DNA from 3 places in the Caldalkalibacillus salinus genome. Region 1 is predicted to be linked to each of the others. Evidence: riboswitches for the same ligand, from Rfam matches in the RefSeq annotation. Region 1 holds a riboswitch; each other region holds the start of a gene.
What was found. Region 1 has a riboswitch for cobalamin ahead of JKM87_RS04515 (ribonucleoside-diphosphate reductase subunit alpha). Riboswitches for the same ligand answer to the same signal wherever they lie in the genome.
Positions count from the first base shown of each region.

Region 2: it holds a riboswitch for cobalamin, as region 1 does, so the genes downstream of both, JKM87_RS10835 (ABC transporter substrate-binding protein) here and JKM87_RS04515 (ribonucleoside-diphosphate reductase subunit alpha) in region 1, are expected to answer to the same signal.
Region 3: it holds a riboswitch for cobalamin, as region 1 does, so the genes downstream of both, JKM87_RS14755 (High-affinity nickel-transporter) here and JKM87_RS04515 (ribonucleoside-diphosphate reductase subunit alpha) in region 1, are expected to answer to the same signal.

Region 1 is NZ_JAERVL010000004.1:162,690-170,852, reverse strand. It holds gene JKM87_RS04520 (ribonucleotide-diphosphate reductase subunit beta) at 1-383, opposite strand, end outside; gene JKM87_RS04515 (ribonucleoside-diphosphate reductase subunit alpha) at 460-2,715, opposite strand; cobalamin riboswitch at 2,984-3,180, opposite strand; gene JKM87_RS04510 (acyl-CoA thioesterase) at 3,418-3,951, shown strand; gene JKM87_RS04505 (DUF116 domain-containing protein) at 4,015-4,857, opposite strand; gene JKM87_RS04500 (cation:proton antiporter family protein) at 5,170-7,011, opposite strand; gene JKM87_RS04495 (aromatic acid exporter family protein) at 7,618-8,163, shown strand, end outside.
Region 2 is NZ_JAERVL010000015.1:256,565-264,727, forward strand. It holds gene JKM87_RS10825 (adenosylcobinamide amidohydrolase) at 1-909, opposite strand, end outside; gene JKM87_RS10830 (FecCD family ABC transporter permease) at 902-1,969, opposite strand; gene JKM87_RS10835 (ABC transporter substrate-binding protein) at 1,932-2,951, opposite strand; cobalamin riboswitch at 3,177-3,367, opposite strand; gene JKM87_RS10840 (DUF2797 domain-containing protein) at 3,545-4,345, opposite strand; gene JKM87_RS10845 (MFS transporter) at 4,401-5,642, opposite strand; gene JKM87_RS10850 (DUF5667 domain-containing protein) at 6,224-7,798, shown strand; gene JKM87_RS10855 (high affinity choline transporter 1) at 7,880-8,163, opposite strand, start outside.
Region 3 is NZ_JAERVL010000027.1:26,151-34,313, reverse strand. It holds gene JKM87_RS14785 (electron transfer flavoprotein subunit alpha/FixB family protein) at 1-489, shown strand, start outside; gene JKM87_RS14780 (FAD-dependent oxidoreductase) at 473-1,768, shown strand; gene JKM87_RS14775 (ferredoxin family protein) at 1,768-2,064, shown strand; gene JKM87_RS14770 (hypothetical protein) at 2,068-2,238, shown strand; gene JKM87_RS14765 (YeiH family protein) at 2,416-3,516, shown strand; gene JKM87_RS14760 (threonine synthase) at 3,624-4,841, shown strand; cobalamin riboswitch at 4,909-5,097, shown strand; cobalamin riboswitch at 5,275-5,505, shown strand; gene JKM87_RS14755 (High-affinity nickel-transporter) at 5,656-6,348, shown strand; gene cobJ (precorrin-3B C(17)-methyltransferase) at 6,350-7,978, shown strand; gene JKM87_RS14745 (sirohydrochlorin chelatase) at 7,993-8,163, shown strand, end outside.

The DNA.
Region 1 (8,163 bases):
TACCCGTAACTCTGGGAGTGAACCGCCTCCTGAAACGTGTGTACCGTTAAGCATAGATTGACTTCAGGTGCTGTAATGTACTCATTTATATTCGGTAGATTAGCCGTTTGTAGAGAATCTAAGAATATAAGGAAGCTCAGAATTTTATCGTAGCTTGTCCGCTCTGCTTCTGTGAGTGTTTCATAATCCTTCGCGTCTTGCGCGAGCGGAATTTCCTCTGGTATCCAAAAATTATTCATCATGGCACGATACATTTTATACGCCCACTCATATTTAACGTTATTCAACTCAATAAGATTGGTCGTATTTCCCCCGATCATTCTCCTCTTTCCCCAGTCACGTTCTCCATGTTCGTTAAATAACTTTTTCTTCGATAGTTCCATTTTTGTTTCTCCTTCCCTCATTGCTATGAGTCTATGTCTTTGGTGTTATTATTTTTTTCTTTATGTGACGCAATTTTTACGTGGCACAAGAGACGCACTCTTCTATCTCAGTGCTTAAACTACGAACATAATAGATGGTTTTCATTTGTTGTTTCCATGCTTGTACGTAAAGCTCTAAGAAAGCCTTGGCCTTAATATCTGGTGTAATATAGATGTTAAAGCTTTGTGCTTGATCGATATGTCTTTGGCGTACCCCAGCGGCCTTAATGCTCCATTGCTGGTCAATATGATGCGCTTCTTTGTAATACCATTGGTTCTGCTCTGTCAAATCTGGTGCGGTTTGGGGAATGAACGCGCCTCTCTTCTCCTCCATAAAAAACTTTCGATAAATAGGATCGATACCCGCCGTTGTTCCAGTGATAAGCGAGATTGAGCTCGTAGGTGCCGTCGCCATCAGCCAGGCATTTCGGACACCATGTTGCTGTACCTTTTCTTTGAGATCCTGCCAGCGTTGAGAGTGGTACTGTCGACGCTCAAAGTACGTGCCGTCCTGCCATTCAGATCCTTCAAACAGCGGGTAGCTTCCTTTCTCTTTGGCTAGTGACATAGAGGCGTCTATGGTTTGATAAGCCACTTCTTCCAACCATTCGTCTATCAAGGCCATATGCGCTTCGGACTCCCATGTCACTTCATGGTTCACGAGAAAATGATGATAGCCCATGATACCTAAACCGATCGCTCGGTAACGTTGGTTCGTTTTCTCTGCCTGCTTAAGAGGATAGAAGTTCAAGTCAATTACGTTATCTAGCATCCTCACTTGAATGGGGATCACACGTGCCAGGTCTTCCTTCGTTTTCATTTTTCCTAAGTTAATCGAGGACAGATTACAAACGACAAAATCTCCAGGCTTCGTTTTAGTCACGATGACACCGTCCTCTAATTCTTCAGAAATCAACTCAGTCGGACTCATATTCTGCATAATTTCTGTACATAAATTACTGCTATAGATCATCCCTTGGTGTTTATTGGGATTAGCCTTGTTGACTGTATCTCTGTAAAAGACGAATGGCGTTCCTGTTTCAAATGCGCTAGACATGATTTTTTTCATAATGTCAATGGCAGGAACCTTTTTCTTCTTCAAATCTGGGTTTTTAACACATGCGGCATAACGCTCAGAGAAGGCTTTATCCTCTTCATCGTCATAAAAATCCTCTAAAGAGAAGCCCATGACCTCACGTATCTCATGAGGATCGAATAAATACCAATCCTCTCGTTGTTCCACCGCTTCCATGAAACAATCTGGAATGCAAACCCCTGGAAAAATATCATGGGCCTTTAAACGGTCATCTCCGTTATTGGTCTTAATATTGAGAAAGTCTAGTATATCAGCATGCCAAACGTCTAGATAGATAGCCGCTGCCCCTTTTCTCACACCGAGCTGATCGACCGCCAATGCGGTGTTATTGTAGTTTTTAATCCAAGGGATGACACCCCCACTCTTATTATCATGGCCTCTAATAGATGAACCCCTCGCTCGGATTTTGCCCACATAGATGCCTTGTCCGCCTCCATGTTTGCTCACCTGGGCAAAGGATTGGTCCGTTTGATAAATGCTCCACAAATTATCGTCTACTGTGTCAATAAAGCAACTGGATAACTGGTGGAACGGTTTAGCTGCGTTATTCAAAGTCGGTGTAGCTACCATCACTTCATGTTGGGATAATACCTCATAAAATTGTTGGGCATAGTAGACTTTATCGTTTTCCTTCATAGCTAAGTGCATGGCAACCGTCATGAACCGTTCCTGTGGCAGTTCCTCTACCTTATCCTGCTTGTTTTTTGTCAGATAACGATCAGCTAGTAATTTTAGCCCTACGTAGTTGAATAAATCATCTCTCTCAGGTTTGATACTCCTTTCGAGTTCGGCTATTTCCTCCCTCGTGTAATAGTCCATGAGGTAACGCCCGTATCTGCCTTCGCCCACTAAATGTTCGACTAAAGATACGAGTGAACCATAGCCCGATATCTTATCGGCCTCTTTCTCTAACTCGTAACCACGTTGGTGACTTGCCTCAAGATACAATTGATACCTTAGCATTCTGGCAGCCACGTATTGCCAGAATGGTTCCTCGACAGATGTTTTTTCAAGCGTGCTTTGAGTGATCGCTGCCATCGCCTCCGTTGTGGACAGGTTACCCGCACACTCTTTCTGGATATCTGTGCAAATTCGCTCTATGTGTTCTTGGGTGAGTGACTGACAACTAAAGGCAATAAATGTTTGTAAGGCTTCAGGTATCAAGCTCTCTTTGGCGTATGTAAGGGTCACTGACATCTCCTCCTTTTATATCACTTGGGCACTTGTATAGGGCCAAGTTTTGTTATATAAGTCCTCTTTATGCGCCCAATCGTTTCAAAAACTGTGGGAAATAAAAAAACTCATCCCCGTCCTGGGATGAGAGTATGTTCACAAAACGACACAATAGAATACCCAACATACGAAGAGAGCTGACTCGTTCTACTGACTAGAGCGTCGCAGGGTTGTCACCGTTACTTTGTATGAAATAGGTGTGTCGTTTTCAACTCTCCATCCCCGAAGAACAGAAAACTTTCGTGTTAAGGCAGGTCTCCTGACTTGTGCGTCATCCTTTTTGGGGCCTTCCCGTATATAGGGCGATATACCTCATACATACAGTGGTCATACCCAATCGTCAGCACTCACAGTTGCGGGGGCAGCTTTGGTTTTACACCAAATTCCCTTTTAAGTCCGAGCATGGACACCTTGACACCGAACTATATATAGTGTTTTTTAACTAAATAAAAACTAAATATTGTATTATAGAGCGTATATTTATCTTATCAGTCTCAAACTTTTAAATCAATAGTATTTTAAGCGAACCATTTGCACATCCTCTTTTTTTATGTCTATAATAAGTCTCACAAACCAAAGAAAATTTTTAATGGATGCCTATGCTTAAGTGAGATATATTAAATCACAGAGGATAGAGAAACACTAGAGATACAATACCAGTTTCATATGGAAAAGGAGCGTCAAATAGTGGAGAGTAAAACATGCAAAGAGTCAAGATGTGTGAAGACAAGTCATGTATTTCCAAACGATACGAATAATCATGACACGTTATTCGGAGGGAAATTAATGTCCTACATAGACGATATTGCGTCTATATCGGCGATGAGACACTGCCGGCAGCAGGTGGTCACCGCATCCATGGATTCTGTAGACTTCCTTCATCCGATCAAACCGACCGACTCCGTCTGTCTCGAATCTTTCGTGACCTATACAGGAAAAAGTTCCATGGAGGTTTTTGTGAAGGTCATAGCAGAAAATCTCATCACAGCGGAACGTCAAATTGCTGCGACGTCATTTTTGACCTTTGTTGCCCTTGATGAAAATAAAAAGACCATTCCGGTTCCCAAGGTGGTCCCTGAGACGGAAGAAGAAAAGAAGTTACATGAAACGGCTCCCCAACGAGCAGAGATACGTAAACAACGTCGAGAAGAGAGTCGTCTACTTGCAGACTTCCTGACTATCAGAAAGCCTTGGGAGTGATCTGAGTAGGTCATTTGAGAGTGTCAGTCAATATGGGCACAAAATGCACACAAAAGCTTGGGCCTATGATGGCTCCAAGCTTTTTAAGTGGTCCGGTACCGTTTGTTCATGCCCTAAAAAGAAGCTAATAGCCTCTTCCATCTCTTGTAGATTAATATAGGTATTAAAGCATGGGCCGTCCGGTCTCTTATTTGCAATGGTCAGCACTGGCATTTGTCCATCCACATCCTGCATCCCCGAAAATAAATCACGTTCACAAGCCACACCGATAACCGCTCTCGGTTGTTCAGTCACCAACAGTTCCCTTGCTTTATTTCCTCCACTCGCCGTATGAAACTTAACACCATAGCGTTCTGTGAGGTCCTTTAATTCTTTGCGCATGATTTGTGACAAGCATCTAGGTACAAGAATTAATAAATCATCTGGGTGGACCTTGGGATATAAAGAACGGTTGACTGCATTGGATATCTTTAGTAAAGAATTTTTCAAGCGATCCTTAGAAAAACCCAACCGTTTCCCGATCATAAAAGTGACTGGAACCAATGGATTATTGGCCACTTCTTTACGTTTGAGAAAAAAGGCGAACGGTTTTTCGGTCTGTACCGTGAGCATGATGCACATATAACCGCCAATGACAGTTACGCTGAGAAGGACAAAAGCCCATTTCACAGTACTGTACATGTAAGGATGGATCCCCTCAAGACGAGGTTGAATCATGTAGAGAAAAACAAACACAGAGATGAAAATAGCTAGGACTGTAAGTGCACTTAAGCTTAGAAATAGCCATGGGCTGGTGTCTAGGTCTCCGTTATTTTCTTCTAAATTACCGTCCCAGCCTTCATAATCTCCACCCAACTTACGGGGACGGTCCAACTGAGGGCGCTCAGCTTTGTTGTGATCTCCCAATCTACTTCCTCCTTTAAAGGTCGTCTATATTTACGCTTAGGTTGTGTAGGTATAACGCGCCCTATTCAGGTGGATATCAGTACTGGTTCTGATAATTGAAATGGAACCTACCATAGCCCTGATGATGGAGCATGACGAATGAGAGATTGCAGCAACGGAGGAGGACATCCGCAAAGGGGAGTTACCCCCCGTTCAAGAATGACACATTGACCGAACAGTTGATGAGTAAAGAAAAAAGAAGCGACCTACTAACCCTAGGCCGCTTCTTTTAGCGTTGATACACTGGTGTAACAAAAGCCGTCACACACAGATTTAAGCTTCTAACTCTTTCCTCATTCTTTTCACATTGTCTTTCTGTCCACTAATGAGTAATCGATCCCCAACTTTCAAAGGTGTGTCACCGTCTGGAACCAGGTACGTTTCATCCCGTATAATATATAAAATTAAAGCATCTCCCACAAAAGGCAAGCGGCGTATAGGTAAGTCGTTGTAGTTCATGTTGGTCACCACAATCTCTCTGACCCAGTTATGATGCTGTGACGTTAGCCGGCCAACTTTTGGTTGTAAGACCAATGTTTTTAACAACGTCCGCGAAGCAAACAGAGTAGAGAAGACTGTGTAACCTTCCTTGGTCAAGGCTGCATGATGCTTAGGCTCCTCTACATGAATAATAATGTTCTTAATCCCTTTCTCGCGTGCATAGTGAGCCAATTGAATATTCAATTCATCATAGCTCGTGCCTAGAATAAGAAAGTCTGTGTCAAACGCATCATACTCTTCCAGCTTCTGTTCCGTAATACTATCAAGCTCAATTAACGGGAAGTCAACTTGCTCTGCCGTTACGGTTAATGCCACTTTACTTTGTGCCCGACCAAACAGTTTGACATCATAGCCATCCTGTTCGAAATCAATGGACACCGGTAGCGTCAGTTTATTAGCTCCAATAATTGTGACACGGGTTGGTTTTTCTTCCGTTTTAGGCACCCAGCGATTAAAGACAACTGGGGATAGTAAACAGGTCATCACAGCGACAAGGACAAGTGCACCGTTCATATTCTCACTAATGAGACCCATTTCTAAGGCGATGGCAGCAGCGGCAACCACTAAGCTAAGAGTGGATGTGAGTAGCACCCCTGCCCCTATGGTTTCATGGAATGAAAACCACTTACGCAAGTAAAGGATCGGTATCATTTTAGACACGTACAGCATAACAAATAGAACGGGTATCAGCACAAACATACTAGCGTCTGCAAATAGTGACCACAGATCAATCTCGACCCCAACCATGACGAAGAAGATGGGTATAAAAAAACCGTATCCAAAGGAGTCAAGCTGTCGCATGAAGCCCTTACTAGGTGCCAAGAGTGAGACGATGACACCTGCCAAGAAGGCCCCGAGTATGCTTTTGACCCCCATCGATTCTGATACGACGACAAAGACGAGTATCAGTGCAAAAACACCTCTTGTTCCTAGTTGCACAGTGCCACTAGAAAGGTGTTCAAAAATTTTAAACTTGAAGTAATATAAAATAAATCTATAGCTAACAAACACGAGTATAAACAGTAAAATGATGAAGAATAGCTTCATCGTGTTCTGATCCACGTACATGATATAGCCTGCAAGTAGTACCATCGTGGCAACGTCAGAAATAATGGCAATGAGCAATATCGTTTGCCCGTAAGCCGTTTCTGTCAGTTTACGTTCCTTCAGTACAGGTAGGACAACACCTAACGAAATAGTTGAAATGATCAGTGTCATCAAAAATGGATTATCAATTAATCCAAAGGCTTGCAGTCCCAAGGATAACACGAACCCTAAAATGAATATCCCAATGAAGACAGCTGTACTTGCGACAAAGGGATTGTAGGCTTTATTTTTATCCTGTTTTCCGTTACCTCCAGACGAACGTAGGGCACGGAAATCAATCTCAACCCCACTTAAAAACATCAGAAAGATGAGTCCAAGTAATGAAAGTAAATCGAGCCATGGGTCTTCAGAGATGATATTGAAGCCGCTTTTACCAATAATAATTCCTGCGATAATCTCTGCTACGACAACGGGAATGAAATCTAACTTTAGACGGTGTAAAAGGATCGGCACCATAAAAGCAATGGTGACCACTATCATCAGTGAGAGTATTGATTGTTCTTCCATCATCTCTCCCCTTCTATATCTTGATGTTTAAAAACAGCTGCCCCCTATAGTATCTTTCCTATTCAATGAATGCAAGCATTATTATTCAATTAATTGGACATCTATGTTTGCTTATTTTACACAAACAGTGTATAATTCTTAAATGTGTCTATTAATATCCCACTAATAGACGCATATCAAACCATTTTCTTCGGTTTTTCTTCAGGTTTTTTTATACTTCTAAGAAGATCTTTTTAGCCCCAAGATCCTAACCTAACTCAAACTTGAAAAGTGTGAAGTAAAATGAAGCTGGCAACTGTGCTAATTTTGCACACACCTTATTTTACTGGCGCGGCCTAGGAGCCGTAAGGATGAAAGAGAGGTAGGGCTTTCGTTATTTAAGGTTTTAAAAGTAACACAGTTTATTACCGCGGCATACAGGAGGAAGGTAGTGACTTTTCTCTTAAATATACGAAAAGGCGAATCAGTGTCTATGCTGATTCGCCTTTTTCAATCATCATCACATGCCCGTATAGGACAAAGCCTGACTTGGTTACCATAAAAGCTAATCATATCAAACGGGATGAGATACATCACCTTGTGTGGGATACGTAAAGGAGCAAGACAATGAAAATCGGCATTAGAACGTTAAAGACAGCACTTGGTGCTGGTGTGGCCATATGGATGGCGGTCATATTGAACCTCGACAATGCCACATCAGCTGGCATTATCACCATTTTATGTATTGAACGTACCAAATTGCGCTCTATCAGGGTATCTATTGACCGCATCATTGCCTGCATAATGGGGATGTTGGTCAGTGGCCTGATGTTTGAGTTGTTCGGTTATCACCCCGCCGTATTCGCCTTGTATATCTTAGGTTTCATTCCTTTGTTGGTACAATTTAGATTACAAAACGGATTTATTACTAGCACGGTGATTGTATTACACATTTTTGCTTATGGAGATTTCAGCTTAGCTCTATTCAGTAATGAGCTCGCTATCATTCTGATTGGTATCGGCATGGCCTTGTTATTAAATGTGTATATTCCTAGCCTAGAGCATAAACTGATACACTATCAGGAAGCAATTGAAGGTAAGATCAAGGTGATTCTATACGAATACGCTGTTTCTTTAGAAAGAGCAGATCACGATTGGAACGGTAAGGAGTTG
Region 2 (8,163 bases), on a different contig from region 1:
ACTACCCGTCACACCATTAGAGATCGTGCGAACGGGGGCTTTAAAGTGGACATGGACGCACTCGTCACTTTGGCTAACATGATAAAAGTGGCGGAAGTGTGTCTCTCTTCCATTTGATTTTCTAGGAGGCGTGAGCATGAATTGCGGGTGTGGCCATTGTGGATGTGAGAAAGACGACACCTTAACGTCGTATGTCTCTTCTAGGCTTTTCTCCCTTTTTAACTTATGAACAGGTCCGACCTCTTTTAGTTGACCTGCTTTTAATAACCCTACTCGGTCAGAGTAAAGCGCAGCAGTATTGAGATCATGTAGGATAGCGAATACGGTTAACCCTTTTTGGCGTTGCCACTCTTTCAAGAGTTGCAGAACGTGAAAGGTATGATGAATATCTAGGTGGTTGGTCGGCTCATCTAGTAAGACGATCTCGGGCTCTTGCACAAGGGCCTTGGCAAGCAAAACCCGTTGTTTCTCCCCCCCACTCAAAAGTGAGAACCTCTTTTTCTTATATTGAGACGTTTGAGTCAGATTCAATACTTCTTCTATGACCTGGTTGTCTTTTTTTGTCAAGCTAGGAAACCATCCGCTGAGATAAGGGTAACGCCCAAGCGAAACAATTTCTTCTACCGTATAGTCAAAAGCGTGCGTTTGCTCTTGGGTAAGGACGGAGATAAGGCGTGCTTTTTCCTTTTTACTGTAGGACTCTAAAGGTTTACGAGCTAACGTCACACTGCCTTCCGTTACGGATAGTGCACCCGTAAGTAGCTTGAACAACGTCGTTTTCCCGCTCCCATTAGGTCCTAAGAGCGTAAAGAATTCACCCTTCATAATATCTAATGTCACATTTTTTAAGATGGGGGTGTGGTCATAGCCACCCGTTAAACGGTCTATTTTTAATATGGCGTCACTCATGATTTGTCCTCACCACTTTCTCCCGATAGAGTAATAGCGCAAAAACGGGAGCCCCTATCAGAGCTGTAATTACGCCGATGGGTAACTCTTGTGGGGCGATAACCGTCCTAGATATAAGATCCGCTAGCGTTAAGAAAGAGGCGCCTACCAACAAGGATAAGGGTAAAACATGCTTATGATTGGGTCCTACGACGAGACGTACCAGGTGAGGAATGACGAGTCCGACAAAGCCAATCATACCCGAAACGGCCACACAAGCACCTGTCAATAGAGCAGCCCCCAATAGAATCCAGCGCTTCTTCTCCTGGACAGCAACCCCGATATTTTGAGCTGCTTCCTCACCCATAGATAATGCGTTAAGCTCACGTGTGTGCATGAGCAACAGAACGGTCCCCACGATAAAAAAAGGAAACACCAGTTGGACATAGGGCCATTTTCTCATCCCTAAATTCCCCATTAACCAGAATAAAATCTGCCGTAATTCCTCTCCACTAAGAGCGATCACTAAGGCGATAATCGCACTGATAAAAGAACTCATAATAATACCGGCCAAAATAAGGGTCTCTACACTTAGAGTCGGACTCACGAACCGCGTCAATCCGTAAACGAGCATTAAAGCAAGTAGCCCACCTACAATGGCCACAACGGGCAAGGTGAATGTGCCCAGTCCAAATAATGTGAACTGGAAAAAGAGCACACTCACAGCTCCTAGTGCAGCCCCAGAAGATACACCTATCGTGTAGGGGTCTGCAAGTGGGTTACGTAACAACCCTTGGAACGCTGCGCCGGCTAAAGCTAACGCTGCGCCAACGATCGTTGCTAGCAACACACGAGGCAAGCGTATATCCCAGATGATAGCTTCTACATTTGCCGGTACAGGCGTTGCACTCGACACCCCTAGTAACTTGCTATCTAACACTTGTAGAATCATCGGGATGGGGATATAGACACTACTCACAGATAAACCAAGAAGGGCTGTACCTAGTACAAACCCTCCACAAAATAAATACAACCCTATAAGCTTATTCGCCGAATACTTCTGGATAAATGATTGTTGCAAGTGTTTCCACCCCGTCAACCAAACGCGGTCCTGGTCTCGTTACCGTGTCGTTGTCTACATCATAAACACGTTCATTTTCTATCGCAGGAATGTGAGCCCAACCTTCTCGGCCAAGCACTTCTTCCTTGGGTTGTTCAACATAGTAACCATAAGTTGTGACAATTACATCGGGATTTAACTCTACAATTTCTTCTTCTGTTAGATTTGGCCAGCCTTCTAAATGTCCAGCTGCGTTTTCAGCGTTGATATACTCTAGCATTTCGTGAATAAATGTACCGCTACCGCTTGTAAATATATCTGGCGCAGGTGAAATCTCCACCCACACTCGTGCTTCTTCATCAATGCTATCAGCTTTTTCAGTGATAGACGTCAACTTCTCTTTCATGTTATCGACGACTTCTTCCGCACGTTCAACCGTTCCAGTCGCCTGCGCAATAAGTTCGATACTCTCATACGCTTCTTCAAAAGAGCTAGCGTCTGCCACAACGAGTACATTGATCCCAGCTTCTCTGAATGTGTCTAAGACATCCGGAGATTGATTATGTAAATGTTCTGAAGCCAGCAAAAGGTCTGGTGCCATCATCAATACTGTCTCTTCATCGACATCCATGTCTCCAACTTTGTCAACGTCTAGGGCTTCCTCAGGATAATTGCACCATTCTGAGACCCCAATCATTTTGTCGCCTAAGCCTAGAGCGTACGCAATCTCTGTATTACTAGGCAATGTGGATACAATCGTCTGTGGCTCTTCTTCCAATGTCAGCTCGTTACCGACACCATCCGTCATTGTAAGTGGATAACCAACGTCTTGAGACCCACCTGTCTCTGTTTGTTCTTCCTCTTGTCCTTCTTCCTGGGATGTGCCTTCTAAATCACTGGCTACATCTTCTGCACCACAACCTGTCATCATAAGGGCGAATGATAATAATAATGCTAGGAACAAACCTTTTGCTTGCCCATGTTTACCTAATACTCTTGCCATTGTCTTCACTCCTTCAGTAGTCTATCATTCTAGTTCACTAAGACATCGCTTGATGTTGACGCACACAAAAAAACACCTTTCCATTCAGGAGGAAAAGGCGTGAGCTCATAAAGGGATTGAAAGACCTTATCTGTACTTATAGACCATCATAAAGTGAGGTCTATGCTATTAAGAGATAAAAAAGGTCCACCGTTCTCTTTAAGCTTCCTTTTCCCCGAAGGAACTTAAATCTCCCCCATATAGGCAGGTCTCCTGACTTACGCTTCCATGCGCCATCCTCCCCTTCCCGTGCAACGCACAGTGGGTCATGAGGAACGCTCAGCGAATACAGTGGCGGGACCGTGCTGGATTCTCACCAGTCTTCCCTTTTCACCTTATAGTGTTGATACAGGTTCAGCAGTATTCTGCCCAAAAATGTTAAACGCTATAAGGAACCTATAGGGTCTATCTTATGTTTATGAATAAACGCGACATACTCGTTCGCTGCGTCTTTTTGTGTACTCTCATTATACTCGAAACGAATAAGGAATGTAAATCTATTATAACGTTGATATATCCTTCTACTTCCTTAATTGTATCGCTACCTTAAAAGGTTATGAATCATGAACCGTGACAGAGATATGATAACCCGCGTATTTTTTCATATTAATGACGCCATTTTCTAAGATCAGATATTGTCCTTTAATGCCGATTAAGCGATCTTCAATACAAGGCGTTTTATCTAAATTGTATGATTTGATCTTATCGATCTGCTCTAATTGGGGATAAACAATCGCGATCACTTCTTCTTCCCGCAGTAGGAAAGGGTGGAATACCTCAGGTACTTTCTTCAAAATATCTTGACGTACCTGTTCAAGACTCACGTCCGGCAACTCGCCTTTCAACATCTTTCTCCAGTTCGTTTTATCAGCTATGTATTCACTTAAAGCCACTTCCAATTCACCAGCCATCTTCCTCGTGGGTAGCTCGGCAACAGGAACAGCGTAACTAGCCCCCTGGTCCCCCCAGCGTTTTAATTCATTCCCCTTTCGAGTAAGGCCAACTTTAACATCACTACTGACTGCCAAGTAAACGTAATGGGGAACCATGCAATGCTGTTCACCCCATGCTGCATCCCTACACGTTCCTTGTTCAAAGTGACATTCGTGAGGTTTGACAATACAGAGGTCGTTCTCAGGTCTATTTTTAAAACACGGGTAACAGGCACCATTATTAAAGCTCTTTTTTATTTTTCTCCCGCAATAGACACATTCGATGTGCCCCGCAAATTGAATACTGACCGTTTGATTTAAGGCATCATTCATGAATAATGACGCATCTTTAAACGCCAGCGTGTAGTTTAATGGCTCTTCATATTCGTGCTTCAAGCCTTTAAGCATCCCTGTTGCGATCATTGCTTTTACACTCCTTCCCATAGGTATCAATGATGAGACTGTCTGTTGACTTGACCTATCTTGAATATCCTTGAAAATCTTGAACATCCTTAATATCTTGTACATCCTTAATATCTTGTACATCCTCTATATCATGTTCTCTAAAGATGAGACCTGACGTTATCAAAATGAGTAACATGCCACAAATGGCATAATAAATGCTCCCCTCGGCAACGGTATCGATTAATATTCCCCCTACTAAAGGACCTGTCATACTCCCTACAGCAAAGAAAACACCTGCCATCACATTGCCCGTTGGTAATAGACTTTTGGGTAAAAGATCTGCCATATACGTAATACCGAGTGAGAATATGGAGCCGATGCATGCACCAGCGAAGGTGAAAGCCACTAACAATGCAACCTTATTAGATTCGACGATGCTCGCGATCCCAAAAAAGAGTAAACCTAGTAACATCACGATTAATAGTATATTCTTTCTACCATATCGGTCACTGAGCACACCTAGGGGCAATTGCGTGACTAAACTTCCGATTACAAAAGCCGGAAGTAGTATAGAGACCCACTCAACCGTTATACCAGATCGAAGGGCATATACGGGATAGTTGCCATGCAAAGACGCCTCTAGAAAGCCGTACCCAAAAGGCGGCAATAAAGGGAACCAGCTCAAACGTAAAACGGTCTTATATTTATCCCAAGTGCCGTATCCTGCACCTGTTTCAATTTCATTATCTGGCCATTCATTACGCAAACGTAGCAAAAATAACCATGCCAGCGCACTTGTAGCAGAAGCGACGATAAAAGGGAGAAACTCACTGATGTCTAAGAGCCTCGTCATCAACGGACCGATACCAAAACCAGCTCCAAAAGCAAGACCGTAGATGGCGATATTTCGCCCCCTCTTCTCCTTTGTACTAGTGGAGGTGATCCACACCTGCGTGGCAAAATGGAGCATGTTATCCCCTATACCGACAATGACTCTTAGGACAAACCAAAACCAAAACGCCTGCCATATAGGGAACAAAAGCATAGACCCTACCACTAAAAACAAACCAATGATGATCACCGGTTTATAACCGTAACGGCGCACAGGTTTCTCTATAAAAGGAGAGGCGATTAATATCCCTATATATAAAGCTGCAGCATTTAAGCCATTATATGCAGCCGGCACACCGATGCTCTCCAGCATAACAGCTAAAACGGGTAGCAGCATCCCTTGAGAAAATCCGGCAATCCCCACCATAATAATAAGTAACCAAAAACGGTATTGGGCATTGTTCCTATCCTTTACCCGGTTCATACGACACTCCCTCTTCGCTCTAATTTGGCAAAAAAAAGCCCCGAAGAAACTAAGTCTTCAGGTATCATGAGACCATTTGCACTACGGAAAACTAATTCTATCTCTTTTAATACTTCCGTCTAGGTGTTTAATCTTGATGTGAAGCGAAGTCTCTTCAGTTTTGTTTTTGTTTAACATCTTGCATACCCCCATCACATTTGGCACAGGTATACATTAATAATATATCAAATTCTTTTATTGACGTCTATTTATCTGTTTTAATAGTGTATTGAAAATCATCTAGGCCTTAACAGCATTAGTCGTGAATAACCTTCATCACTTGATCCCCCCCCGTAAAGAATAGGACCTAAGTCTTAAGCAACACGTATACACCTTGAAGCTTGACGTCTCCTTTTTCTATCATTGTTGAATGATGTCGAATGATTTTAAGTTTCTATATCGCCATTTTTCACCTCTTGACCTCACTTTTCTATCCTATCCTACCATGTTCCTATTTTTTTGATTGCCCCCTGAAAGATTAAGAAAGGACCGAAACTTTATAGTGCAAAAAACAAAATGGGTATTTGGGAGGTCAAATTAAAATGAAAAAACATATTATTGCTGCATTGGCACTGATCATGGTGTTCTCATCACCAATGGCCGCATTCGCAGATGAATCTACAGAAACGACACAAGAGGTAGAGGTCACACAAGAAACGACAGAACAACAACATGAAGATGCGGAGTCACTGCTTGCAGAACTAAGCGAACTTGCTGAAAGTGTTGAAGGAACAGATGAAAGTGATGTAGACGAAGAAGAAATTTCAGTTGATTCACCAGATTCCTTTATGTACAAAGTGAAAAGATTATATGAAGATTTTGAGATGATTGTCACTTTTAAAGAGGAAAGCAAACTAGAATTATACATTGAAAATGCACAAAAAAGATTACTAGAATTACAAACCCTTGAGGAAGAACTTCAACCAGAGTTCTCTGCGGAACTATACGACGAGTTTATCGAAAACCTTGAAGAAGCACTGAAACTGACAGTTGCATTACAAGAACAAGAAAAAGAAGTTGTAGAACCATTAGTCGAAAAACTTGACGAGGTTGTATCTGATGGAGAAGACATCGTCATGCAAATGGAAGAAGAGATCTTCGTTCAGGATGAAGAAGATGCTACTGAAGAGGTAGAGTCTGATGAAGACTTTGACTTAGAATATGTAGTACCAGCTGTTGTCGCTCATATCGATGTCGAGATTATTAGAGAGTTAAGAGCAGAAGGATTCGGGTTCGGTCAGATCGCTCAAATCGTATCTATGTCTGAATTAAGCGGTGAAGACCTTGACGTTGTCGTAGAAATGGTTCACGAACATAAAGGTATGGGTAAAGTGGCTAAGATGCTCGGATTACACCCAGGAAACCTTATTAAACGAGGTAAAGTAGCGATGGCTGAAGGTGAGGAAGAAGACGCTACAGAAGAGGAAGAGGCGACAGAAGAAGAAGACGCTACTGAAGAAGATGAGGAAGCTACAGAAGAAGAAGACGCTACTGAAGAAGACGAGGAAGCTACAGAAGAGGAAGACGCTACTGAAGAAGACGAGGAAGCTACAGAAGAGGAAGACGCTACTGAAGAAGACGAGGAAGCTACAGAAGATGAAGACGCTACTGAAGAAGATGAGGAAGAAGAAACGGACGAAGAGTATGTTAAATTACCAGCCGTGGTTGCCCACATCGATGTAGAAATTGTACAAGAGTTACGCTCATTTGGATTCGGATATGGACAAATCGCTAAAATTGTAGCGATGGCTGAACTTAGTGACGATGCTGACCTTGTAGATGTTGTACAACTCGTCATCGAACACAGAGGTATGGGTAAAGTCGCTAAGATGCTAGACCTTCACCCAGGTAACCTTATCAAGCGTGGTAAAATTGCGATGCTAGAAAGACAAGCCCTGGAAGATGAAGAAGATGACAGCTCTGATGCAGAGTTAACAACAGAGGAAGATGAAGAAATCAAGGTTTCTAACAAAAACAAAGGTAATAACGGTATTGGAAACGGCAACGGCAAGAACAAAGACAAAGGCAATAAAGGTAAAGGAAATGGCAACGGCAAGAACAAAAACAAAGGCAATAATGGTAAAGGAAATGGCAACGGCAAGAACAAAAACAAATAATATCATCCAGTGAACAAAAAGGAAGCGCCTCGATGGGCGCTTCCTTTTTGTTCTTCTTTTACTTAGTGATTGAACCTGCGATTAAGCTTGTGTTTCCGTTTCTAACTTTTTGAGCGGTTGTGGAGGACAAGATTTCTGCGTCAGACGAGATACAACGATAATCGTGATAAGCCCTGCCACCATAGCTAGGGTTCGGAATGGAAACAACACCTCACCACTTTCGGCTATCATTGGATAAGGTAGAAAGCTCATCAACCCTAGAGAAGGCTCTCCTCCACCAATTCTTAAGAATGCTGACACAGCTAAACCTGCCACTGCCCCGTAAGCATTTGCTTTTTTATCAAATAAGGCTGTTGTTAACTGAG
Region 3 (8,163 bases), on a different contig from region 1:
GTAGAGGAATCGTTGTCCTTAAAGGAGGAGGACGTGCGGACGAAGGTCCTAGAAATCGTACTGGATACGCAAAAACGTGTACGCATCGACGAAGCGGATATTGTCGTCGCTGGAGGCAAAGGGTTAGGAAGTCAAGAAGGCTTCGAACTTATTCACCAATTAGCCAAGGTGCTCGGAGGGGCTGTCGGAGCGAGTCGTGATGTCGTAGAGTCGGGGTGGATCGATCATCATCACCAAGTAGGACAGACCGGAGTAACCGTAACACCGAAGATATACTTTGCCATCGGCATATCTGGCTCTATCCAACATCTCGTGGGAATGCAAAACTCCGGGCTTATCATCGCGATCAATCATGATCCGGACGCCCCTATATTCCAAGCATCACATTATGGCATTGTAGGAGATGCGTTTGAAATCGTGCCGTTACTCATAAAAGAATTTGAAAACGTTTTAGGGTTAGGAGATGTGAGCCATGTCGGAAAAGTTTGATGTGATCGTTGTCGGTGCCGGGCCAGCAGGAACGGCTTGTGCTTATGAATTAGCAAAAGCGGGGGGCGACGTCCTACTGATGGAACGCGGGGAGTATCCTGGTTCTAAAAATGTAATGGGCGGGGTGCTCTATCGTCAAATGATGGAGGACGTGATTCCTGAGTTTTATAAAGAAGCACCGCTCGAACGTCCGATCGTTGAACAACGGTTTATGATGATGGATAAAGCTTCAGCCGTTACCTTTGGATATAAAGGTTTAGAATGGGGAGAAGAACCGTATAACAACTTTACTGTGTTACGGGCCAAGTTTGATCAGTGGTTTGCGGAGAAAGCCGTTGAACAAGGCGCCCTACTCGTAAACGAAACGGTGGCTAGAGCATGTATCGTTGAAAACGGCAAAGTCGTGGGTGTACGAACGGATCGGCCCGACGGTGATGTGTATGCGGATGTGGTCGTTTTGGCGGACGGAGTAAATTCTCTTCTGGCAAAGCAACTCGGCTTTCACCGTGAATGGAAACCGGATGAAGTGGCATTAGCGACCATGGAAGTGATTAAACTCGACAGTAAAACGATTGAAAGTCGATTTAATCTAGAGAAGAACCAAGGCTGCACCATTGAAATGTTCGGAGACGCCACCAAAAACCTTATGGGCACAGGATTTTTATATACGAATAAAGACACGATCAGTATTGGCATTGGAACGTTACTTTCTGGCTTCATCAAGCATAAAATGAAACCATACGATCTACTCGAATATGTGAAGGAGCACCCGATGATTCGACCGTATATCCAAGGTGGCGAATCGAAGGAATACTTGGCTCACCTTATACCGGAAGGGGGCTATCATTCTATGCCACGCGTCGCTGGAAACGGGGTTGTTGTGGTCGGAGACGCCGCACAATTAGTGAACGCCATACACAGAGAAGGGTCTAACATGGCGATGACCTCGGGCAGACTGGCAGCAGAGACCATATTAAAAGCCAAAGCAGAGGATGATTATTCTGAGGACGTATTAGATGAATATCGGATGAAACTCATGAATAGTTTTGTTGGTAAGGACATGGAAAAATACAAGGATACCGTACACACCTTTGATAAATTTCCGCAATATTTTGAAGAATATATACCCATGATGAACAAAGCGGCCAGTCAAATGCTCACTGTAGATGGTGTCCCCAAAAGAGAGAAACAAAAGAAAATATGGAGAGAAATCGGGACCGCTGGAGAGAAATTAAAAATCGCCCGAGACATATACCGGGCTTGGAAGGTGATGAAGTGATGAGCGAGCCAAAACTGGCACAGACCATTGAAGAAAAGCAGTATTTGGTCAGGTTTAACGCGGACACGGAATCCCATCTTCACGTCAAGGATCCCGAAATCTGTATGACTGATTGTCCCGATAAGCTGTGTACCATATTTTGTCCTGCAGAAATCTACAAGTGGGAAGACATCCGCATGCATGTCGGCTATGAGGGCTGCCATGAGTGTGGAGCCTGTCGCATCGGTTGCCCTTATGAGAACATCGACTGGGTGTACCCAAAAGGCGGCCACGGTATCGTCTTCCGTTTGGGGTGAATCATGTACAAGATCGGTGATCATGTCATTTATGTTCGCGATGGTGTTAGAGGGGTTGTGATGGGCGTACATGAGCGGAAGTGTCATGTCATTTGGGAAGATCATTTTTGTAGCTGGGAGGCGTTTGAGCTTATTCAGCTAGATCTGTCGGCTAGAGAGAAAGATCTAAGATAATTAAGCTCAAATCATGATAATTGAAGTTTACACGTCATGAAGGTAAAAGGAGACGTAAAGTCTCATTTTGCCTTCTTTTTATTTTACCGCCCATAAACGAGTCTCGTTATGATATTGTAGATGTAAAGGACCTTGTTCCTGTCATAAGAAACATTATCACTTGGAGGACACCATACTATGTCACCGACGAATGTGGAGCACAATACATCCACTCAACTACCAGTACATAAACAAAGAAGTTGGATTAAAAGAATGTTTAGTAAGAAGGGCTTATATGCAGGTGTGGTGTTAACCTTACTCATAGCTCTACTCGCGGGACAACTCGTTGCTTTGCCTTTGTTGTCCATCATGGGCGTTATGATTTTATCTATATTACTCGGGATGGGATGGAAAGCCACTTTCGGCGTTCCAACGTTTGCCACTGAGGGCGTACAATTCAGTACAAAGTATCTGTTAAGGGCCGGTATTATCTTAATGGGACTTCGCTTAAATTTAGAACAGATATATGCGGCAGGTATGACCGTTTTAGCCGTGGACCTTATTGTCATTGTGTTCACCCTAGTCATCATGCTTTACTTAGGGCATAAGCTTGCAATCGATGCGCATTCATCCGCTTTAATAGCAGTAGGGACTGCTGTTTGTGGGGCAGCCGCGATTGTCGCCGTAGCCCCCCTGATTGGGGCTAAAAAAGCCCAAACGGCGATCGCTGTCTCCTATATCGCGGTGTTAGGGACGATTGGCACCATGATTTATACATTTATATACCCGTTCCTCGGGGTGACACCTGATACTTATGGCCTATTTGTAGGTGCGACGTTACATGAATTGGCCCATGTGATTGCCGCCGCAGCACCCGCAGGTGAAGTGAGTAGTGAAACGGCTATTCTCGTCAAGCTAGGTAGAGTCGCTCTGCTCATTCCTGTCGCTTTATTCCTTGCGTATTGGTTTGAACGAAAGGAAGGTGCTCAACACCCGCATCACCGTCAGGATAACCAGACATTAATGCATCGTTTTAAAAACCTGCCGATCCCTTGGTTCGTCATCGGATTTTTATTGCTCAGTATGATTAATACGCTAGGTGTTGTACCTATAGGGCTTACACACTTTCTCATTGCATTAAGTGTGCTATTCTTATCGATGGCTATGGCCGGACTTGGACTAAGTATTCATGTTAGAGAATTTAAGCAAATAGGACTACGCACCGTTAGCTACGGTGTGCTGGGTTACGCAAGCCTAGTGATACTAGGGGTGCTTCTCGTAAACATCCTTTCACATTGATGTTCTAGTAAAAGTCACGCTAGCTAGTGCTAATTAAGGCTAGCTTGTGAACCCGCGTAAAAGGAGTGTATTAAAGAAAATCTTAATCTATAGAGGGAGGTTCAATGATGAGCTTTAGTTATGTTACGCATTTATACTGTCCCAAATGTGATGCACATTACGATGTTAATCAAGCGCATCATTTGTGTCAGTGTGGCTCGCCCTTGCTCGTCGACTATGATCTTGATGCCCTATCAGACAATTTTAAAACAACGATGTTAAAAGAGCGTAAGCCCACACTTTGGAGATACCATGAGTTACTCCCCGTTAAGCGTGAAAAACATGTCGTATCCCTAGGAGAAGGGATGACACCGCTTCTCTCCATGCCTCGTATTGGCGAGAATATGGGCATTCCTCATTTATATATGAAGGATGAAGGGATGGTCCCTTCTGGTTCATTCAAAGCGCGTGGCGCTGCTGTCGGTGTGTCAAAAGCAAAGGAGTTAGGGGTTGAGGCGATCGCCATGCCAACCAATGGGAATGCTGGTGCGGCATGGGCCTTATACGCTGCGAGAGCGGGTATAAAATCATACATTGTCATGCCCGTGAGCGCTCCCACCATCACAAGACTTGAAGTGGCACTGTCAGGGGCTCATTTAAACCTTGTGGACGGATTAATCAGTGATGCCGGTCGTATTGTGGCGCAGGCCGTACAAGACGTCGGCTTCTATGATGCCTCCACCTTAAAGGAGCCTTACCGTATTGAAGGGAAGAAGACAATGGGTCTAGAAATAGCAGAGCAGTTGGACTGGCAGATGCCGGATGTCATCCTTTATCCTACTGGAGGTGGCGTAGGTCTCATCGGCATCTATAAAGCGCTGAAGGAATTGATGGCTATGGGGTGGATAGAAGGGCCGTTGCCTCGACTTGTGGCTGTACAATCAACGGGGTGTGCGCCGATTGTTCAGGCGTGGGAGGATAAGAAAGAAGAGTCGACCTTCTGGACAGACGCTTCGACCATTGCCTTCGGCATTAACGTTCCTAAAGCGATAGGGGATTTCCTTGTATTAGAGGCGATCTATGAGACTGACGGGTGTGCCATGGCCGTAGACGATACAGCCATTGTGCAGGAACAACAGTGTATAGCTTCACTTGAAGGTGCTTTTATTTGTCCTGAAGGGGCCGCGACGTTTGTAGCCGCTCGACAGTTAAGGGAGCATGGATGGATAAAAGATCATGATACTGTGATCGCCCTCAACACAGGTCAAGGGATTAAGTATCCGGACACGATGCAAGTAGAAGCCCCTGTGTTAAAGCCGGGAGATCGACTAAAGTTAAAAAATTAAGACAAAAAACCTATTGAAATAAATGCTAAGATGAGGTTTAATGTAGACAAGGTTACACATAAAATAACAAAATATGCCATTTAAAAGTGCTTAAGTTTTCATTGCAAGCTTAAGATAATAGGGAAACCGGTGTGAATCCGGTGCAGCCCCCGCTACTGTATACGTGATGAAATTGTCAACCACTGGCGATTTGCTGGGAAGGGACAAGAGTAAGATGAACGTGAGCCAGGAAACCTGCTTTTAAATGTAACGACCATTCTTCGGAGGGGAGAATTAAGGTGAAGACAACGCGTACTCATGTCATCTCGTTACTGACAATAGATGAGTGCCCGTGCTTAACGATTGTCAACGTATGTCTCAAACCTTAACCTTCGTGTTAAGGTTTTTTTAATAGCATGAATGCTAGATTGGTGAGCTAGTTGTACAACTGAATACAAACAGGATTAGGTGCGGTTCTTATGCAGCCAACGTTCATTCGGCGTTGCTAAGGATCGCTTAAAAGGGAAGAACGGTGAAAGTCCGTCACGGTGCCCGCCACTGTAATGGGGAGTGAGTGGTTGATGTCACTGAGATAATTCTAGTAAAAGGAGCTAGATTGTTTTGGGAAGACGCCACATCAACGATGAACCTAAGTCAGGAGACCTGCCTACTATCCTGTTCGCTTCACAGCCTACGGGTTATAGGTGTGTGTAGAAATCGAGTGGACAAGTTTACGGTCTCGTACGTTATTTCTGCACCTCTATCTTCGTAGAGGTGCATTTTTTAGTTGTATCTATACCATTATTATTCATTCATGCAAAAAGGAGGTAAAAAAATGGAGTTAATGTCATTTGCGCTGTTTGCCATTATGGTAGGCATGCGCCATGGAGTTGATGGCGACCATATCGCCGCCATTGCTGACATGGTTGGAAGTGAAGAAGAAAAAAGTAGACAAGTCACGCTAGGTGTCATGTATGCCTGCGGACACGGGATGATGGTTTTGTTCGTAGGACTGTTAACCATTTTCTTCGGAACCCGACTTTCAAGTCCTGTTCAACAATGGATGGAAGGGCTCGTAAGTTTAACATTGATTATCTTAGGAGGTGTCATCATTTACAGTGTCTATCGGACTAAGAAAGATGATCAGCTCAAAAGTCGCATCACCCTCATCCAAGAGTGGTTGACTGCAAAGTTGCCAAGTGCTTCATTCTCACCTGTGAAAATGGGGGCTGTAGGGGCCATGATTGTAGGTATTATTCACGGTATAGGCGTTGAGAGCCCAAGTCAGATTGCTATCATATCGTCAGCATTTGGTTTAGATACTTACTCAGCGGCAACCATTCACCTTTTGTTATTCGTCGTTGGGCTCCTGTTTTCTACGATTTTAGTGACGCTTCTATTATCTTGGGGTTTTATTAAAGCGAGATTTAAACGACATCTGTACATGGTATTGGGACTCATAACGGGAGTGTACAGTATCGGATTAGGACTGTTTATGATCACAGAAATCATGGGTGGAGGTGTGTAGAATGAAAGGAAAATTATGGGTAATTGGATTCGGTCCTGGGAGTTTTGACCATATTACGAAGCGGGCACAGGAAGCCATTGAAGATAGCGATTGTGTCATTGGATACAAAACGTATATCCAATTGATCGAAGGTTTACTAAGTGGACAAGAAATCATAAGTACAGGCATGTCCGAAGAAGTGAGCAGGGCTCAAGCGGCTGTGAAACTAGCGGAACAGGGACGCAAGGTTGCCGTCATTTCCAGTGGTGATGCTGGGGTATATGGGATGGCAGGGTTAGTATATGAGGTCCTCGTTGAAAAAGGTTGGAAGGAGGACACGGGTGTCGCTGTAGAGGTGGTGCCTGGCATATCCGCCATCAACTCTTGTGCTTCACGACTCGGGGCACCCGTTATGCATGACGCTTGTACCATCAGTCTTAGTGATCATTTAACGCCATGGGAGCTCATTGCCAAAAGAATTGAGGCGGCGGCAGCAGCAGACTTCGTGGTGTCATTGTATAACCCTAAAAGTGGTCGACGTACAAAACAGATAGTCGAAGCTCAAAAGATACTACTGCGTTACCGTTCACCGGAAACGCCTGTGGGTCTAGTTAAAAGTGCGTACCGGGATCGTGAACATGTCGTCATCACGACATTGAAGGACATGCTTGAGCACGAAATAGGCATGCTAACCACGGTGATTATCGGGAACGCATCCACTTTTCTATACGATAACAAAATGATTACACCGAGGGGTTATCAACGCAAGTATACGCTGGATAAAGAGGAACAACGCCTAAAGCCGGCAGAACGTCTAAAACCTGAGAACGAGCCGTGGGCTTTACATGCAGGGGATCATCATGAGACGTCCTCGTCGTCTGCAACACCGGCGTCAAGACCTTTAGATTGGGCGAGTCAAGCCCTCCAAGCCGTCACTCAAGACGGTTATGAGAGCCAATCGCATGTCGCTTATGCTCAGTCACAAGGGCAGGAGCAAGCCCCCATTTTTGAATTAGCAGTGAGCCCAGGGGTTGCTAATAAGAATTTGACATCGCAACAACTGCTCACCATTGCTCAGGTCGTGGGAGAGCAAGGGCAGATGTCCTATACACCAGACCATCATCTGCTTCTTCAAATACCGACACATAATCCAGACGATATAACAGAAGCACTAGAGCGAGAAGGATTGATCTTGACTCCTGTTGGAGACGTTTTTCAATTGAAGGCGTGTGACTTCTGTGAAGGGGAGAAAAAGGATGCTATTCCATACGCAGAAGAAATCCAAGAGAAACTCGGGGGCATCGATCTCCCCAAAGAACTTAAATTAGGTTTTAACGGTTGCGGGATGGCTTGTTACGGTGCTGTTAATGACGATATTGGTATCGTCTATCGGAAAGGTGCCTTTGACCTATTCTTAGGTGGAAAAACAGTTGGGCGTACAGCACACCCGGGACAAATCGTGGCTGAAGGCGTATCCCCTGAAGATATCGTCAACATTGTAGAGCAAATTATTTTAGAGTATAAAGAACGCGGACATCCCAACGAGAGATTCCATAAGTTCTTTAAGCGTGTCCAAAGCATACAAGGCTTTCCTTATCGAGATGTGACACCGAAGCTCGATATCGAACCAGCTGCCTGTGGAGAGGATTAAAAGGAGGAATGGAGATGAAAGGAATCTTATTTGTCGGTCACGGTAGTCGTGATCCTGAAGGAAATGATGAAGTCCGTCACATGATCGAAAAAATTGCACCAACGTATGCATCTGACCATATTGTTGAGACTTGTTTTTTAGAATTTGAAAGTCCGAACGTTAATCAAGGCATTGACAAGTGTGTG